DNA from 2 places in the Natranaerovirga pectinivora genome. Region 1 is predicted to be linked to the other one. Evidence: riboswitches for the same ligand, from Rfam matches in the RefSeq annotation. Region 1 holds a riboswitch; the other holds the start of a gene.

Region 1 (9,961 bases):
AACTGAAGGTTAATTCTTAACATTGGTTACACCTCCTTAAATGAGACCTGTATATATTGCGTTCCATATTCACTTTCAATTCCATTTAAACCAAGTATAAGTGTATCTAGTAACAATTTTGTTTCTTTAGATACCTTATTATTAAACTTAATTGTTATTAAGCCTTCTTTTTCATTTTCATCTATATGAAATGAATCAGGTGTAAATGACTCAATGGCATTCACTGTGTTGATTATAAGAACAGATACAGCAGCGCATATAACATCATTGCCGTGTTCACCATAACCAGCATGGCCTTTTGAAGTAAATCCAATAATATCTTGGTCTTTTTTTATAAAATTAACTTTAATCATAATCGATCCTATGCGTTAATTTTTTCAATTTTTATTTTTGTAAATGGTTGTCTGTGTCCTTGTTTTTTGTGATAACCTTTTTTAGGTTTATACTTGTAAACAATGATTTTTTTGCTTTTTCCTTCTTCTACTACAGTAGCTGTAACAGAAGCGTTAGCCACTAAAGGACTTCCAACAGAAACAGATCCATCTTTGCTTACCATAAGAACTTCGTCAAAAGTTACTGCTTGACCAGCTTCTACATTAAGTTTTTCAACTTTAAGTGTATCACCTTCAGCAACTTTGTATTGTTTACCACCAGTTGTTATAATAGCGTACATATAGGCACCTCCTATCGTCCTAGACTCGCCGAAATATGGTGACTGGTATTATTTACCAATGCTTAAGACCTCTTCGAGCGGCATACCACTAATGAATGATAGCATAAAGGGTAATTCAAGTCAAGTATTTTTTTAAACTCACTATACATTAAAATTTAAATTATCAAACTATAACGCCTTCCTTTAAGAATGCAGATACATATTTTCTTTGTTTTTTTATACAGACTTTTAGCCAATCCTTTTTAATTTTTTCACATCACCTTAATTCTATTCTTATAACCTTAAAGGACATCCTTCTTATTTTTTTCCAAATGTATATAGCATTCATTAATGTACTTATAAAATATTGACATCTATATTAGTATATATTACAATTACATACATACTATTCATATATGTTTTATAGGAAATTAAGATTTGTTATTCTTTAGAATGTTTTTTACCAAAGCAAAGGTCATAAATTGAATTTATAGAATTATAAAATATACATTAAGAAAGGAGCTTTCTATGGAAACTTCAGTTAATATAATAAGCAATAATAAAACTTTAAGAGGGGTTTTACATACACCAGATATTCAAAATAGTAAGTATCCTATAGTAATGATTTTTCATGGATTCGGCGGGAATAAAATGGGACCACACTTCCTATTTGTAAAACTATCAAGATTATTAGAAAAATACGGCATCGCAAGTATACGCTTTGATTTTGGGGGAAGCGGTGAAAGTGATGGTGAATTTATTGATATGACCTTAGATAGTGAGTTAGAAGACGCAAGAAATGTTTTAGATTATGTTAAATCATTAGAACAAATTGACCCATCCAAAATTGGGGTCTTAGGATTCAGTATGGGGGGCGCTATCGCTAGCTTGCTAGCAGGAGAAAATCCTAATGAAATAGATAGGTTAACCCTCTGGGCTCCTGCAGGAAATATTGGAGAAATTGTAATCAATAATTTTATTGGAAAGGGCTATTCTGACTTCGTAAAAGATGGCTATTACAACTATGAAGGATTAAAATTTGGCAAAAACTTTGTTGAGAATGTTACCAGTACGGATGTTTTCAATCTGGCTTCGCCCTATACTAAAAAAGTTCTATTGATTCATGGCAACGCTGATGAGGTTGTTTCATTAGAAGCTTCAAAAAAATATCTTAAGATATACGGAAGTTCTTCTGAATTAATCATCATAGAGGATGCAGATCATTTATTCAGTCATCATTTATGGTCTGATAAGGTATTAGAAAAAACAGTTGATTTTTTTGTTGAGACATAGGTTATTTATATAAATAACAAGTAAAATAAGGTCAGAAAACCTCTGACCTTATTGATTTTCAAAGTAATGCATTCTTAAAATCATCTATAATATCATCTATTTCCTCTAGCCCAAGGGATACCCTAATAAGATTATCCGTTATACCTAACCTTTCTCTTTCTGTTTTAGGTATTGCAGCATGAGACATCTTAACAGGATAGGAAACAATTGTTTCAACGCCACCTAAGCTCACCGCTACCGCTGCGAGAGTCACCTTCTTCATAAAACTTCTTGCTCTTTCAGGTGTGTCTGTTTTAAAGGACAAAACAGCGCCACTACCTTCTGCTTGTGATAAATGCAACTCTTTACCTGGATGATTCTTTAACCCTGGATAATAGACTTCTGTTACCCCATCTTGTTTTTCAAGCCAAGTGGCAAGTTCTAAAGCGTTTTTTTGTTGAAAATCCATTCTTACTTTTAGAGTCTTTATACCTCTTAATAACAACCAACTGTCTTGTGGCCCTAAAATAGCACCGAAACCATTTTGAACAAAATAAACTTTTTTGGCCAATGCCTCACTATTAACAACAACTAAACCACCTATTACATCACTATGACCACCTATAAACTTTGTAGCACTATGAATAACGATATCCATACCTAAGTCAATAGGCCGTTGCAATAAGGGTGTCATAAAAGTATTATCAATAATGGTTAGAATATTATGTTCCTTTGCTATTTTAACAACACCTTTTAAGTCTGTTACTTTTAATAATGGATTGGATGGTGTTTCTAAAAAAATTGCTTTTGTATTCTTTTTTATATTTTTTCTAATATTTTCTATATTTGTCACATTAACAAAAGTAATCTCGATACCAAATTTATTAAAAAATTTACTTGCAACCCTATGAGTGCCTCCATAAACATCTTCACATACAATAATATGATCATCCTTTTCAAAAATTGAAAGAACAGATGAAGTAGCTGCCATTCCAGAAGAAAAAGCAAAACCTTTATACCCACCTTCAAGAATTGCTATAGTTTCCTCAAGGGCCTTCCGAGTTGGATTCCCCGATCTAGAATAATCAAATTCAACGGGTCCATCAATATCTTTTTGATGAAATGTTGACGCCTGATAAATAGGAATGCTTAATGCTCCTGTTTTTTCATCTATTTCATTACCATTATGAATCAATCTTGTTCCAAATTTCATATTATTCCTCCTTCATTGCTTGTTCAAGGTCATTAATTAAATCATCTACATCTTCTATACCCACTGACAATCTTAATAGCTTATCATTAACCCCAATTTTTTCTCTCATTTCTTTTGGTATTGCTGTATGCGTTTGTTTGATAGGATAGGTAATAAGACTTTCTACACCACCTAAACTTTCTGCATAAGAAATAATTTTTACATTTTTCAATAGCTTATTAACTGTTTCAACATTTTTAACTGCAAAAGATAGCATTCCCCCAAACCCAGAGGCTTGATTTATTGATATCTCATACCCTTTATGATCCTCAAGGCCTACATAATTTACTTTTTCTATTTCTTCTTTTTCTGTTAACCATTTTGCAATTTCCATTGCATTCTCTTGCTGTTTTTTTAACCTAATGCCTAAAGTTTTCATACCTCTAAGAATCAACCAGCTGTCAAAAGGAGATAATATTGCGCCAATTGTTTTTTGTAGCAATTGAATGGGTTCTATTAACTTTTCATCTTTAACGACAACAAATCCTGCTAAAGTGTCGTTGTGTCCTCCCAAATACTTTGTGCCACTATGGAGTACTATATCAGCACCTAATTCCAAAGGACGTTGATAATAAGGTGATAAAAAGGTATTGTCTACAATAACTAAAATGGATTGTTGTTGTTTTAATGCACTTATTTTTTTGATATCCGTTACTTTCATCATTGGATTTGAAGGTGTTTCAATATAAATCCCCTTAGTCTTTTCATTAATACAGGTTTGTAATTCTTCTATATTACTTGTATCAATATAAGAAATCTTTATACCATTTTTTTTAGAAACTTGTTCAAACAGTCTATACGTGCCACCATATAAATCATCTGAAACAATGATATGATCACCTGGATAAAACAATTCTAAAGTTGTAGAAATCGCTGCCATACCACTAGAAAATGCAAAACCTGCTGTACCATTTTCAAGAGTAGCAATTGCTTTTTCAACTTCCTGCCTTGTAGGATTATTCTCTCTTGAATAATCAAATCCTGTTGATTGATCCACTCCTGGGTGTCTAAAAGTAGCACTTTGATAAATTGGGAAACTTATGGCACCTGTGACTTGATTTTCACCTCTGCTGCCATGTACAATTTTTGTTTCAATACCCAAACCTTCTTTTTTCATTGCTTCACAGCCTTTCAATATGTTAAATAAATTATCTTACCCTTTATATATTACTTATAAAAATGAGAACTTTACTATACTGACCAAAAGAAAAAAACCTTCCTAAGTAGGAAGGTTTTTTCTTCCTCTTATCTTTCAGCTTTTTGCTGCAGGATTTAGCACCACTGCATATATTTATGCCGGTTGCTGGGTTTCATCGGGCCAGTCCCTCCACCACTCTTTATAAGAGTTGTCATATTAAATTATTGTATTAGATTATCATACCAGTAAAGTTGTGTCAATATTTTTAACCTTTTACAATCATTTCAATTTCTATACTTGCTCCCATTGGCAAAGCTGCTACACCAATTGCTGAACGTGCAGGATATGGGGGTGTAAACTTATTTTTATACACTTCATTCATACCAGCAAAATCATCCATATTGGTTAAGAACACCGTTACTTTAACCACATCATCAGAGGTCAATCCTGCCGCTGCCAAAACGTTAAAACAATTTTCAAAACACTGCTCCGTTTGAGCTTTGATATCCCCTTCTACAATTTTACCTGAAGCATCAAGGGGTAATTGACCTGAACAAAAAATAATATCTCCTGCATAAGCAGCATGGGAATAAGGTGCAATAGGTGCTGCGCCAGCTGCATTAAATGTTTTTCTAGTCATTAATAGCACTCCTTCTTATCTTAGCTTTTTCATATTTTAATCTTGTTTTTCTTTATCTTTTATTATATCTCTTAACTTTATTCTAATCAACATATAGTATCTTATTTTGCATCTCTACATATAATATTTATAACCAAATCAAGTTACTTTTACAGTAAGCATTGACATAAATCAAGCTATACTATATAATAATCCCAACTAAATTATGTTAAATTCTATGAAGAGAAAAGTATCTATAGTGTTTTTTATAGCGATCAGGAGATGGTGAAAGTCCTGAAGAAACTTATAGAGAAAAAGGGTCTCTGAGAATCTTATTCGAGCTTTGGCAAGAGTAAGACGCTAACTGCGTTAAAGTTTCGAGTGGACTTATGTCAATTAGAGTGGTACCGCGGATTACTCCGTCTCTTGTTATAGAGGCGGTTTTTTATTACCATTTTATAAAAAATTTTTATATCTAGGAGGATTATTATGAATAAATTTATTAAACAATTAAGCCACATCTTTGAAGATACTTTTGAGCAATGTGGTTATGACAGATCTTATGGAACCGTTACAGTGTCTAACCGTCCTGACTTATGTCAATTCCAGTGTAATGGTGCTTTGCCAGCTGCTAAGAAATTCAAGCAATCTCCTATTGAAATTGCTAATAAAGTTCTTGAGGCTTTAAAAGACAATCCGATCTTTAAGTCCATTACAACAGCAGGTCCAGGGTTTATTAATATTATTTTAGAAGATGAATACTTAGTCAATTATATTAATGAATTGTCAAAAGAAAACAAATACGGATGCGCCGACCTTTTAGAACCAAAAACAATAATGGTAGATTATGGCGGTGCCAATGTTGCAAAACCGTTACATGTAGGTCACTTACGCTCTGCTATTATTGGTGAAAGCATCAAAAGAATCTCACGTTTCTTAGGCCATAACGTCATTGGCGATGTTCATTTAGGAGACTGGGGCTTACAAATGGGTATGGTGGTTTCAGAAGTAAAACGACGTCAACCAGACTTACCATACTTTGATGAAAACTATACAGGCGAATACCCTACCAAAGCACCTTTTACAATTAATGAATTAGAAGAAATCTATCCTGCTGCCAGTGGTCTGGCTAAAACCGATCCTGCAGCAATGGAAGAAGCTAGAAAAGCAACGGCTGAATTACAAAAAGGCCGTAAAGGGTATATGGCTTTATGGAAGCATATTCTTGATGTTTCTGTTGCAGACCTTAGAACAAACTATGGTAATCTTAATGTAGAATTTGATTTATGGAAAGGCGAAAGTGATTGCCAACAACATATTGATTATATCGTTGATTATCTTAAAGAAAATAATTACACAACCGAAAGTGATGGGGCTTTGATTGTTGAAGTGGCTGAAGAAACAGATACTTACAATGTACCTCCATTCATTGTTTTAAAATCAGATGGTGCTTCTTTATATAGCACGACCGATTTAACAACCATTTGGGAAAGAGTAAAAGATTATAACCCTGATCGAATTATATATGTAGTTGATAAAAGACAACAACTTCACTTTGAGCAAGTATTTAGATGTGCTAAAAAATCTAAAATTGCTAACGATGATCTTTCCCTAGAGTTCTTAGGCTTTGGTACAATGAATGGCAAAGATGGTAAACCATTTAAAACAAGAGAAGGTGGTGTTATGCGCCTTCAAGACTTAATTCAAATTATTAAAGACAATGTACGTGATAAACTAAGAGACAATAGTGGCTTTACTCCTGAAGAAACTGAAGAAATCGCTCGTAAAGTTGGTTTATCTGCTTTAAAATATGGCGATTTATCTAACCAGGTAACAAAAGACTATGTGTTTGATATAGACCGTTTCTCTTCTTTTGAAGGTAATACAGGACCATATATTCTGTATACCGTTGTAAGAATCAAATCCATTTTAAGAAAAGCCAATGAAGAAGGTTTATCTGCTTCCAAAATCATTGGAGCTTATAGCGATACTGAAAGAGATTTATTATTAACCATTTCAAAATTCAATGAAGTCATAGAAGGAAGCTATTTAGACAAAGCACCTAATCGAATATGCGAATATGTTTATGAGCTATCTAATTTATTTAATAAGTTTTATCATGAAACTAAAATTTTATCTGAAGAAAACATTGGTAAAAAATCATCTTGGATTGGACTTATAACTTTAACTAAAGATATATTAGAAACTTGTCTTGATCTTTTAGGCATTGAAACACCTGAAAGAATGTAATTTTCTATTGATAAAGAGGACTATTTGAAGTCCTCTTTTGTCTTTTAATGGTTTCAGTTCATATATTTATTACCATGTTTTTTTCTAATTAATTTCCAATTTCCTACCATACTAAATAAAGGAGGTACTATTAAATTTATATTTATCTTTGTTAAAGAAAGGAGTAGATCTTATGTTTTTTAAAAAAGGTATACTATCTACTGGTCTTTCATTTGCCATACTTCTACCCTCTGCTTCTCTATCACATGGTCATGCCTTGTCAGATCACACCGTTTTTTTTCATTCTTCTGCCATAGTAGCTGAAGATGAAAAAACTGAATTCTCTCCAGACATTAAAGAAAAAGCTAAAGACTTAAAATCTAAGTTTAAAAAAGGTGAAATAACCGAAGACCATTACCATGAAGAGATGAAAAAAATCAAACCTAAAAAATGTAGTCATAAAAGAGGGTCAAAACTTTCTGCTGAAGATAAAGCAAAATTAAAAGCACTTAAAGCTCAATTAGAAAATGGCGAGATAACAACACAAGAATTCAAAAAACAGTTTAAAGGGCTCCAAAATAAAGAATAGTATTTCTTGCAACTAATGTGCCTCCTAAAAAGAGATAGATAAAAAATTTATCTATCTCTTTAATCATACCACTCACCTACTGTCTTAAACTATACTAACCCCTTCTCAACTTTTTATATCATATCTTTTTACCTTTATCAACTGTGAAAGACTATTTATCGAATAATTCTTCACAAAAAAACACCTATCCCATAGATAAATGTTTTTGAGAGTGACGAAGTCACTTTGTTCTAATCTAAAAATCCTTGTGCTCATATATAAAGGTATCTCTTTGAATTTTATTACTGAATTTTTCTCTTATCCATCTTTTATAAATGATTCTTGTCACTGGAATAATTAAAGTGAACCCAATTATATCTGTTAAGATGCCGGGAGTTAATAATAAGGCCCCACCAATTAACACACATAACCCGTTAATAAGTTCCTCGCCTGGTAAATGACCTGTGCTTAGTTCATTTTGAATCCTACTAATGATCTGTTTTCCTTCACTTTTAGCCATATAGGCCCCTATTATCCCTGTTGTAATAACTAGTAAAATAGTATAACCCCAACTGGTTTTACTAGCTATTTCAATTAATACATACAATTCAACCAATGGCATAACTGTAAATAGCAACACGAGTTTGGTAAAGATATTTTGTTTTTTCATTAGATTCACCCAATCTATTATTTGCTTTTGTAATGGGATTGTACAAATATTTATATACAATTTTCTAAGTCCTCATATGCCTTTTTTACACCTTGAGCAAGTTGATCACTACAAGAAGTTAATTTTCTCTCGCATATAATACCTGAACATTTTTCTATTATTTTCTCTACTGTCCATCCATCAATTAAATGCGATATTGCTTTTAAGTTGCCGTTACAACCATCTACAAATTCAACATTTGTTATTACATTATCATTTATATCAAATGTGATTTCTTTAGAGCATATATTTACTGTTTTATATGTATATTTCATACTATATCCTTCCACATTCTTATTAACGCCTTTTAAATCAACACGTCTTTCTTCATATAATTTTATCATATCTTAAAATGTATAGCAAATACATCTCCCTTAATATTTTACAATAATATAAACCCACTAATATACCTAGATGTTTTAGTCGGCTTATTTTATTTACTCATATACAAAGATGATCTAACAAACTCTGTGTCAGACATAATATATTCATGACTTCTCATCAGTCCTGTATAAAGGGATGCACATATCTCTGAGGTATTATAGGCACATACAACCATAATTTTCATATTACTTATGTTCTTATCTGATAGTTTCTCGTACTGTTCAACTATAGAAAAAATATTTTTCTGTTCTTTCCATTCAACATGTGCCCAAGCACGAACAGTAATTCGTTTTTTTAAAAAAGATTGAACCAATTCTTCAAAATGCTTTAATATGCTTTGTAATTCAAAATCTCCATAACATTTATAGAACATATGATTATCAAAATAGTGAATTTTTTTTTGGTCATCTTCAGATAATATTTTTTTAACCTTCTCCTGAATTTGCTTGTAAATTTGTAGATTTTCTATAATAATAATGTGATGACCTCTTTCAATTCCGGCCTTTATATAAGCCATCATATTATCGATATACCTGTTTTTTCTTTTAAAAACATAAGCAATGTGAGCAGCATTTGAAACTTTAAGGTATTTGGTTACGGGAATAAAATCTGACATTATATCACTACTTTCTAATTATGTCTAACACTTATGCGGTTTTTAATACACATCAAATTATAAATCCTCTTGTATGTAAAAGGAAGGAAGTACCAAAGATTTTTTTGAAATAAAAAAGGGTGAATTAACAATCTCTCCATCTGTCATTAGCAGAGGGTATTTTTTCATTAACTTTATATGCTCTTCTGCTGAAACTAATGAAGCTTTGTAGGTTTGAACAAATAGAATCTTATCAAGTTCTATATCACTTTTTTCTAGTTTTCCTATTATATCGTATTGGCATATTTTTTCATTATGTAGCCAAATATATATTGATTCTTTATACTTATATTGTGATTGCAATTCTTTAACGCAAGAAACTATTTCTTCAAGATTTTTCTTGCAGCGCACACCTTTTTTAAAATGATGCAAATATTTCTTAATCTCCGTGGTACTATATATTTTTTCAAGTTCTCTATTTATATTACAGTAATCCTCTTCATTTTCTACAATTATACAGTGTCTATTCTTCTGAATTACTGC
Region 2 (9,961 bases), on a different contig from region 1:
AACGCTTTATCTTATATCGATATGAAAGAGATAAAACTAGAGATACAAGAACAAAACGTATTGATGGTAGATTGCTTAGTGATGAATTTATAAGCAAATATAAACATAGATCTAATCCTATGAAACAACTCGGTAACTTCGTTTACTATAGAACCTATTCAAGATGGCTACCAAAAGAAAACCGAAGAGAATATTGGTGGGAAACGGTTAGACGAGCTGTTGAATACAATTGTAGTTTGGTACCTACAACAAAATCTGAAGCAGAAAAATTATACGATAACATATTCAATCTCCGTCAATTTCTATCTGGAAGAACATTTTGGGTAGGCGGTACAGATGTAGCTAAAAATTACCCAATGGCTAACTATAACTGTGCCTTCCAAGTTATTGATAACTTTGGTGCTTTTAAAGATTTATTTTACTTACTAATGATCGGATCTGGCGTTGGTGTAAGAATTCTTAAATCTGATATTGAAAAGCTACCAAAGATTAGAACCAATTTTGACATAATTAATGAAGATTATACCCCTGTTCCTAAGGACAAAAGAGAAGACAGTACAAGTTTAACTTTTAGCCATAATAATACTGCATTAATAACAATTGGTGATAGTAAAGAAGGCTGGGTTCAATCTCTTGACTATTATTTCAAACTTATTTATAGCAATGAATATAGGCACATTAATACAATAATTATAAATTACAACCATGTACGACCAAAAGGCGAAAGACTTAAAACCTTTGGGGGAACAGCAAGTGGCCATACAAGTTTAAAAAATATGTTTATTAAAATAACCAGTATTATTAAAAAACGTGGATTGGTTGCTAGTAAAACTTATATAAAATTAAAGCCAATAGATTGCTTAGATTTTTCAAATATTATTGGCGAAAATGTTGTTGTTGGTGGTGTACGAAGAACTGCTGAAATAGTATTAGTAGATGCTGATGATAAAGAATCCATAGAAGCTAAAAGCAATTTATACAAACAAATTGATGGGCAGTGGATTGTAGATAATGAAATCATTCATAGACAAATGAGTAATAATTCTATTTATTACAAGTCCAGACCATCTAGAGAACAACTTCACTGGCAACTAGAACAAATGCGATATTCTGGTGAACCAGGATGGGTAAATGAAGTTGCTGGATCTAAACGCAGACCGAATATGAATGGTGTGAATCCTTGTGGAGAAATCCTACTAGATTCAAAAGGATTATGCAATCTGACCACTATCAATGTGGCATCCTTTATAACTGAAGATGGGACCCTTAATAAAAAAGAATTACTTGAAGCCCAAAAGTTATCAGCAAGGGCTGGTTATAGAATGACTTGCGTTGATTTAGAAATTCCTGAATGGGATTATGTACAAAATAGAGACAAACTTATTGGATGCTCCTTAACAGGTTGGCAAGATTTGGTAAATGCCCTTTCTCTAGACAAAGAGGCTCAAGGGTCACTCTTATCAGAATTAAGAACCATTGCTCAAAAAGAAGCAAAAGAATATGCAGAAGAGATTGGTCAAAACCCACCCCTATTGGTTACTACAGTCAAACCTGAAGGAACTCTTAGCCAACTACCAACTGTCTCTAGTGGTGTTCATTATTCTCATTCACCCTACTATATAAGACGTGTCCGCATTAATGCCAATGATCCTCTTGTAAAAGTATGTGAAGAATTAGAATACCCTATTTTCCCTGAAGTAGGTCAAGAATTAGAGACTTGCTCTACAAAAGTTATTGAGTTTCCTGTTAAAGCACCTAATGGTACGACTAAATACGATGTTTCTGCCCTTGAACAATTAGAAAATTATAAACTGTTTATGGAAAACTATGTAGATCATAATTGTTCCATAACAATCCATGTTCGTGAACATGAATGGGAAGCCGTAGAAGAATGGGTATGGCATAACTGGGATGATATTGTAGCTGTGTCCTTTTTATCTTTAGATGATAATTTTTATCAATTATTACCTTATGAAGCCATTAGCGAAGAAGAATATAATGCTAGAGTCTCAGTAATGAAACCTTTTATTCCTAATTTAATATCAAAATACGAAAAAGGTGAAGAACTGGATTTAGGTGATGATAATTGTGATAATGGGGTTTGCCCAATAAGATAAACAGTATATCAAGGGTTTCGCTGCACCATCCTTGGCTACGCTATTACACTCATATATAATAAAAATCCTTGTACCTATGAGTTTGTCTACAATATAAAAGCATCGACAAAGTCGATGCTTAATTTTATAAACCATTAGAAGTTTTGTATTATATAATGTTCTACAGAATATACTGATGTTGCACCATCTGATGCGGCTGTTATAATTTGTCTTAATGGTTTTTTTCTTACATCTCCTGCTGCATACACACCAGGTACATTTGTTTTACAACTCTCATCAGCTAAAATATAGCCACTGTCGTCTAGATCTACAACGCCTTTAACCATATCCGAATGTGGTATGGTACCTATAGCAATGAATATGCCATCAACTGCTATATCCCTATTTTCATCTGTATTTCTATTGGTAATATTAATTCCTGTAACGCCATCACTGCCATCTATTTTATTAACAACTGTATCCCAAATGACTTCAACATTTTCTAATTCAAAAAGTTTGTCTTGAAGTATTTTAACAGCTCTGAATTCATCTCTTCTATGAATAACATACACTTTTTTACATAATCTGGCTAAGAAAATAGCGTCCTCAACTGCTACATCTCCTCCGCCAACAACAGCTACGGTCTTATCTCTAAAAAAAGCCCCATCACAAGTTGCACAATAAGAAACACCTAAACCAGAGAATTTTTCTTCTCCTTCTACACCAAGCTTTTTCCAATATGCCCCTGTAGAAAATATAATTGTTCTAGATTCGTAGGTTCCCTCAGATGTAACGACTTTTTTGATTTTTGATTCTAAATCCAATTCTGTTACTTCCTCGGATTTGATTTGAGCACCTAAGTGTTCTGCATGGTCTCTCATTTTCATACTAAGTTCAAAACCATTTATACCAGGAAGTGCTGGATAATTATCAACTTCATAAGTATTAACAACTTGCCCACCGCTCATTGGATTTTTTTCTAATAATAAAGTTTTAAGTTTTGCTCTTTCTGCATAAATTGCAGCCGTTAGCCCTGCTGGGCCAGTTCCAATAATAATCAAATCATAAATACTGTTTTCCATTATTTATTCACTCCTATTTTATATTACAAGTTCAATACAATACTCTTATTATATACTAATAATCCTTAGAAGAATTAATTACTAGATTTAATATTTTTATTATACCAATCGTATCCAAATGCTATTACTAAATAACTTATAAGTAAGAAAATACCTAAATACAAGATATTATTATTTTTTTCTATTGGACAAACATTTGGAGGTAAGTTTATTTTGTCTATATAAGATTTAATTAATGCAAAAAAGGAAATTATAATTCCAATTACTAAATATATATTTAACCATAGCGGGTGCTTTTTCATAGCATTACCTCCTTATATTATAATATTACGATATACAAACATAGTAGTCAAGTAAATTTTTCTTTTTAAACTTAAAGAAACCAATGAGATTATTAATCTCTTGGTTTCTCTATCTTCTTTAAAGCTTATCTAGTGCATTTTCTAAATCTTTTATTAAGTCCTTAGCGTCTTCAAGGCCAACAGATAATCTAATCATATCTTTTGTTACTCCTGCAGCTAACTGTGCTTCATCACTTAATTGTTGATGAGTTGTGCTAGCTGGGTGGATTACTAAAGATTTTGCATCTGCAACATTGGCAAGTAGTGAGAAAATCTGAAGATTATTAATGAAAACATCTGGATTTCCTTTAACACCAAATGTAAATATCGCCCCAGCACCATCTTTAAAGTATTTATTTGCTAAGTCGTAGTATTTGCTATCTTCAAGATTTGGATAACTTACCCAAGTAACTTTTGGATGATTCTTAAGGAAATTAATTACTTCATTGGTATTCTCTAAATGCTTTTTAACTCTAAGGGATAAAGTTTCTAATCCTTGTAATAATAAGAATGAATTAAATGGACTAATGCAAGCCCCCATATCTCTTAAAAGTGTTACTCTTGCTTTAATGATATATGCAAGGTTACCTAGTGCTTCTGAATATACCAATCCATGATAACTTGGGTCTGGCTCTGTAAACTCTGGGAATCTACCACTAGCAGCCCAATCAAATTTACCACTATCTATAATAACACCACCAATCGATGTTCCGTGTCCACCAATATACTTAGTAGCTGAATGAACAACGATATCCGCTCCATACTCAATAGGTCTTAATAAGTATGGTGTGGCGAAAGTATTATCAATAATAAGAGGTATATTATTATTATGGGCAATATCAGCAACTTTTTGAATATCAATTATATTAATGCCTGGGTTACCGATAGACTCAATAAATACAGCTTTTGTTTTATCAGTAATGGCTTTTTCAAAGTTTTCTACGTCATCAGGATCAACAAATTTTGTTGTTATGTTAAATCTTTTTAATGTATTGGCTAATAAGTTATAAGTACCACCATATAATGTATTGGCCGCGATAATTTCGTCTCCTGCTTTCGCAATATTAATAATTGAATATAATATAGCAGCTGACCCAGAAGCTACTGCTAATGCCCCTACACCACCTTCAAGTGCAGCCATTCTTTGTTCAAATACATCTGTTGTAGGATTCATAATTCTTGTATATATATTACCGCTTTCTTTTAATGCAAATAAGTTAGCTGCATGATCATAGTCATCAAATACATATGATGTTGTTTGATATATAGGTACTGCTCTAGATCCCGTTGTTGGATCAGGTTGTTGTCCAGCGTGAAGTTGTTTTGTTTCAAAATTAAATTCATTCCAATTCATAAAAAACACTCCTATCATTTAATTATTATTTTTATAAATTAAATACGCTCTATTCATTTATCAAAAAAAGCCCCTAAACAAGGAGCTTAATATTCTTATCTCCTCTTATTTCTCAGTTTTTTCTGCAGGATTTAGCACCATAATACTTTTGTATCGGTTGCCGGGTTTCATCGGGCCAGTCCCTCCACCTCTCTTTATAAGAGCAATTATTTAATTTAGTTTAATATATCATACTTAATTTAAGAAATCAATACCTATTTTACATATTTATTTACTTAGTTATAATTATATTACTAATTAATCTATTTTTACTATTTCTACAATTAAATCTCTATGAAAGTCCTCGTTAAAATAATATTGGAATTTAATTCGATCATTTGTGTTTAAATCTCTTAAAGCAATTTCTGAAACAATACCTTCTGAAATTGCAAAAACTCTAATACCTGTACTACCTTCTGGAATTTCCTGTACGTTTATTTCTACTGAATTACTATCAATGGCTCCAATATAAATACCTGTAGCCATATTAAAATCCAAGTCATCCACTTCATTTTCCTCAGGGTCATTCACTTCTTCTCTCTCATCTTCTATTACGTTACCTTCTTCTTCACCTATACCATCTTCTATTTCTTCATCAATTATATCTTGATCCATATCCTGACCATTTTCTATTATATCTTGTTCAGGTGGCAAAGTTTTATCTTGTCTTGCACAAGCGGTTACAAGTAATAAAAGTATACTTATTATTATCATTACTCTTTTCATATTATGTCACTCCTTTTAGTCTATTTAATCATAAAAATCCTTAAATTTATTCTACGCCCATTCTTGCTCTTTCATACCATATAATCAAAGAAATTGCATATTGCTATACAATTTCTTTCGTACTGTTTGGTTTTATCTCTCTAATCCCAACTTCAGTAATTGCTCCTATTACAACAAATAAACTCACAAATATAATTAGTATTATTGATGAAACTTCATTAAATAAGGTTGCTACCGTTAGTATTAACCCTAATAGTAAAACCATTCTTCTCGTAAACTTAGAGATATTAATTGTAACACCTGTGATTCTATAAATATTTAAAGCGATGATTGTTAGAACCATACTAATTCCGATGGAATAAAAAATTAACTTCAATAAAGAGATACGGTTAACAAAAAAACATATCATTAAAACATTAAATAATAAAATCTTGTTACAATGTTCCATAATTATAGCCCCCACTATAAAAAATAAAACTAGCCCTTGACTTGTTTTTCACTTTATTAATCTACATTATTAAATTATATCAATATTAAATATATTTGTAAATAATTTCTTTATAAATTAAAAAGAACACTTATGTGTTCTTTTTATCTTATCTTATTTACTATTCTTAGAATTTGCTGGTTCTATGTTAATTGTTTTACCTTTAATTCTATTATCCTTCATAATGTCAAGAACTTTACTTGCATAATCTCTTGGCACTTCAACAAATGTGTATTTATCATACATATCAATAATACCAATTAAATCTCCTGACATACCTGTTTCACCAGCTATAGCACCTACTATGTCCCCTGGTCTAACTTGCTGTTTTTTACCTACATTAATAAATAACCTTACCATTCCTGGTTCAGCACCTGTTCCTTCAAAGTTCTCGTCATATGTTGCTGCTTCTTCTTTTTCTTCTTTTTCTTTACCCATTAACATCTTTAATAATGCAGCAGCAACATCTATTGAATTATGGTCACCTTCAAGAATTTTTTCAACTAGATAAATTTGTTTGCTAAGGTTTTCATTTTCTATTATATTGCTAATTTTTTCCATCATTGTGTTGGTTTTAAATTCTTCAACATCATTAATACTTGGAACTCTTTCTCTTTTAATCTTTGTCTTAGTATATCTTTCAATATCTCTAAGTTTGTATTGCTCTTTACCAACTACAAAAGTAAAAGCTTTTCCTACTCTACCAGCTCTACCTGTTCTACCGATTCTGTGAACATAGTATTCTTCATCTTGAGGCACATCATAATTAAATACTGCTTCAACTTCATCTACGTCAATTCCCCTTGCAGCAACATCAGTTGCTACTAGTATTTCAGTACTACCATTTCTAAAACTACTCATAACACGATCCCTTTGTGATTGTTTTAAATCACCATGAAGACCATCTGCAAAGTATCCTCTACCTTGAAGTAAGGATACCAATTCATCAACTTGCTTTTTAGTATTACTAAATACCAAGCATAGTTTCGGATTGTATATATCAATTAATCTTGTTAGGGCTTCAAATTTGTCCTGACGTTTGATTTCAAAATAGAATTGTTCTATATTAGGAACTGTTAGTTCTTTATGAACTACTTTTACCACTTCAGGATTTCTTTGGTATGTTTTTGCTATATCTAAAATTGCTTTTGGCATTGTTGCAGAAAAAAGTATTGTTTGTCTTTCTGCAGGTGTTTGAAGAAGAATAGTTTCAATATCTTCTCTAAAACCCATATTTAACATTTCATCGGCTTCATCAAGAACGATTGTATGAATATCATCTAATTTAATGGTTTTTCTTCTCATATGATCCATTACACGCCCAGGTGTACCGATAATGATTTGAATACCTTTTCTTAAAGCTTGAATTTGTCTAGTTATAGGTTGACCACCATAAATAGGCAATGTGGAGATCCCACTCATATACTTCGTAAGTTTTCTCATTTCTTCAGCAACTTGTAATGCCAACTCTCTTGTTGGACATAAGATAACCGCTTGCACTTTTTTATTTTTTGGATCGATTTTTTCTAAAATCGGAATACCAAATGATGCTGTTTTACCTGTACCTGTTTGTGCTTGTCCAACTACATCCTTACCTGCTAATATAACAGGAATTGACTTAGTTTGTATTGGGGTAGCTTCCTCAAACCCCATATCACTTATCGCTCTTTTTATTGGTTCTGAAATATTTAATTCTTCAAATCTAACTGTTTCCATTAATTACCTTCCTTTATTAAGTTATTCAAAATTCTTTACTTCCGTTGTCGAAATTCATTACCATGAATTTCTCTATATCTAAAAAAACGCTCTCGTATTATCATACTTTGTTATTTATTTGCAACCTATCATTAAGTGGGTTTAGATGAGTCACAAGTAGTCTTTTATTATAAAGATTACTTAAATAGTTACTAGTAATATTGCATTCCTAATAATACATTCGAATGTAAGTCTATATTTTATAGTATAAACTTATCCCATTAGATTATTCTTTAAGCAAAGAATTTTACATTCCATTATAACACAGTTTAATTACCTAAGTATATTCATTATTAACAATTTTAAAAACTTAGGTAGAATTAGTCAAATAACGTTAACTTTTAGGAATTATATTATTCAATATAGGTATAAAATTACAAAATCGACTTATCCTACTAGTAATTATTATTTGCTTCTTGCATATAATTAGACTATATGATATTATATCAGTATAATGTAATGTAGTTACAATAACTACATCTCGATTTAGTTAGAAAGGAATGATAATTATGAAAATCAAAGACCCTATTAGTGCTTTAACCCATTTTATTGGAATGATTTTATCTATTATAGCTGCTTCTTTACTGGTATTTAAATCTATCCAAAACACAACTTTATTACATGTTACTTCATTCACTTTATTTGGAGCTAGTTTAATTTTATTATATTTAGCCAGTACAGTTTATCATTCAGTAAACAAACCAAAATTAAGTGCCATTCTCCATAGAATAGATCATATGATGATATTTGTATTAATTGCAGGATCATATACGCCTATATGCTTAATTGCACTACAAGGATTCTGGGGATTTACCTTGATCACAATTATTTGGACCATAGCGCTTGGCGGTATCATCCTAAAAGCTTTATGGATTAATGCACCTCGTTGGCTTTCAACAGGCATTTATATTCTCATGGGTTGGTTAGTTATTATTGCATTTAACCCCTTATTAAAAGCTTTACCTACCGCTGCTTTTTATTGGCTTTTAGCAGGTGGGATTATTTATACTCTAGGAGGATTAATCTACGCACTTAAGTGGCCACATTTCAAATTTAAACATTTTGGCTTTCACGAATTATTTCATTTATTCGTTATGGGCGGAAGCTTTTGCCACTTTATGTTAATGTATCTTTATATATTACCTATGCAAATATAATTTATAGAAGTATTTCAAATAAATAAGCTCCAAGAATGGCAGCTATAACAACAAGAACTATATTTAGCTTAAAACTGGCAAATACTATAGCTATTATGGTTCCAACTGTAGCTGATGAAACATCATTTGTTGAATAAATAATATCAGGAAATATGAGTGATCCTAATGCAGCAAATGGTATGTATTTTAAAAATTTTACTATTCTTGGAGATAATTTTTTATCGTTTAATACTGTCATAGGAATCCAACGTGGTAAAAAAGTAACAAGACCCATTAATAGAATTGTTATGTAATATCTCACACTTCTCCCTCCAATTCAAAAAGTCTAGATCCTATAAAAGAGGCAATGACCGTCGATATAATAATTCGCCATCCCACAGATATATTCGATAATAATGGAACCCAATAAATTATCGAATTTATAACTATTGCCAATCCTGTTACTATGATTACATCTTTTCCTTTTCTTAAACTAGGTACCAACAATCCAATAAACATTGCATATAAAGCAATCCCTAAACTGTTCCTTATCCCTTCTGTCAATGCATCTCCTGCAAATATACCTAACCAAGTGCCAAAATTCCAAGAAGCATACGCAATAAAATTCAATCCTAATAATTTATATGGGTTTATCAATCCCTCTTCTTGAAGTGACGCTACGGCAAATGTTTCATCTGTGATACCAAAGGAAATAATGCTTAGTAGTTTTTTTGAAGTATTTTTACTTACCTTTTGAGACAAAGATGTAGACATCAAAAAATGTCTAAAATTTAATATAAAAGTTGTGAGCACAATTTCTATAATAGAGGCACCATACATCATTAAATTAGCACCAATAAACTGACTTGCACCTGCAAATACAACAAAAGACATCATTATCCCTGCTGATGTTGGAATCTCTGAGGCTCTTATGATCAGACCAAA

What was found. A riboswitch is a leader RNA that binds a small molecule or an ion and turns the genes downstream of it on or off. The one in region 1 is predicted to bind S-adenosylmethionine.
Region 2: it holds a riboswitch for S-adenosylmethionine, as region 1 does, so the genes downstream of both, EDC18_RS11200 (O-acetylhomoserine aminocarboxypropyltransferase/cysteine synthase family protein) here and EDC18_RS07265 (trans-sulfuration enzyme family protein) in region 1, are expected to answer to the same signal.

What each region holds. Positions count from the first base shown of each region.
Region 1 covers NZ_SMAL01000004.1:55,717-65,677, forward strand. Annotated here, with positions in the region: gene rpmA (50S ribosomal protein L27) at 1-23, opposite strand, end outside; gene EDC18_RS07245 (ribosomal-processing cysteine protease Prp) at 27-353, opposite strand; gene rplU (50S ribosomal protein L21) at 362-673, opposite strand; gene EDC18_RS07255 (alpha/beta hydrolase family protein) at 1,181-1,945, shown strand; gene EDC18_RS07260 (trans-sulfuration enzyme family protein) at 2,004-3,137, opposite strand; gene EDC18_RS07265 (trans-sulfuration enzyme family protein) at 3,139-4,293, opposite strand; SAM riboswitch class I at 4,419-4,522, opposite strand; gene EDC18_RS07270 (RidA family protein) at 4,580-4,954, opposite strand; T-box leader at 5,163-5,363, shown strand; gene argS (arginine--tRNA ligase) at 5,423-7,183, shown strand; gene EDC18_RS07280 (SHOCT domain-containing protein) at 7,356-7,751, shown strand; gene EDC18_RS07285 (FxsA family protein) at 7,987-8,400, opposite strand; gene EDC18_RS07290 (TIGR03905 family TSCPD domain-containing protein) at 8,451-8,714, opposite strand; gene EDC18_RS07295 (MEDS domain-containing protein) at 8,873-9,439, opposite strand; gene EDC18_RS07300 (helix-turn-helix domain-containing protein) at 9,497-9,961, opposite strand, start outside.
Region 2 covers NZ_SMAL01000008.1:47,003-56,963, forward strand. Annotated here, with positions in the region: gene nrdJ (ribonucleoside-triphosphate reductase, adenosylcobalamin-dependent) at 1-2,117, shown strand, start outside; gene trxB (thioredoxin-disulfide reductase) at 2,252-3,178, opposite strand; gene EDC18_RS11195 (hypothetical protein) at 3,253-3,480, opposite strand; gene EDC18_RS11200 (O-acetylhomoserine aminocarboxypropyltransferase/cysteine synthase family protein) at 3,599-4,873, opposite strand; SAM riboswitch class I at 4,976-5,076, opposite strand; gene EDC18_RS11205 (hypothetical protein) at 5,171-5,638, opposite strand; gene EDC18_RS11210 (hypothetical protein) at 5,742-6,086, opposite strand; gene EDC18_RS11215 (DEAD/DEAH box helicase) at 6,240-7,841, opposite strand; gene trhA (PAQR family membrane homeostasis protein TrhA) at 8,381-9,037, shown strand; gene EDC18_RS11225 (AzlD domain-containing protein) at 9,039-9,338, opposite strand; gene EDC18_RS11230 (AzlC family ABC transporter permease) at 9,335-9,961, opposite strand, start outside.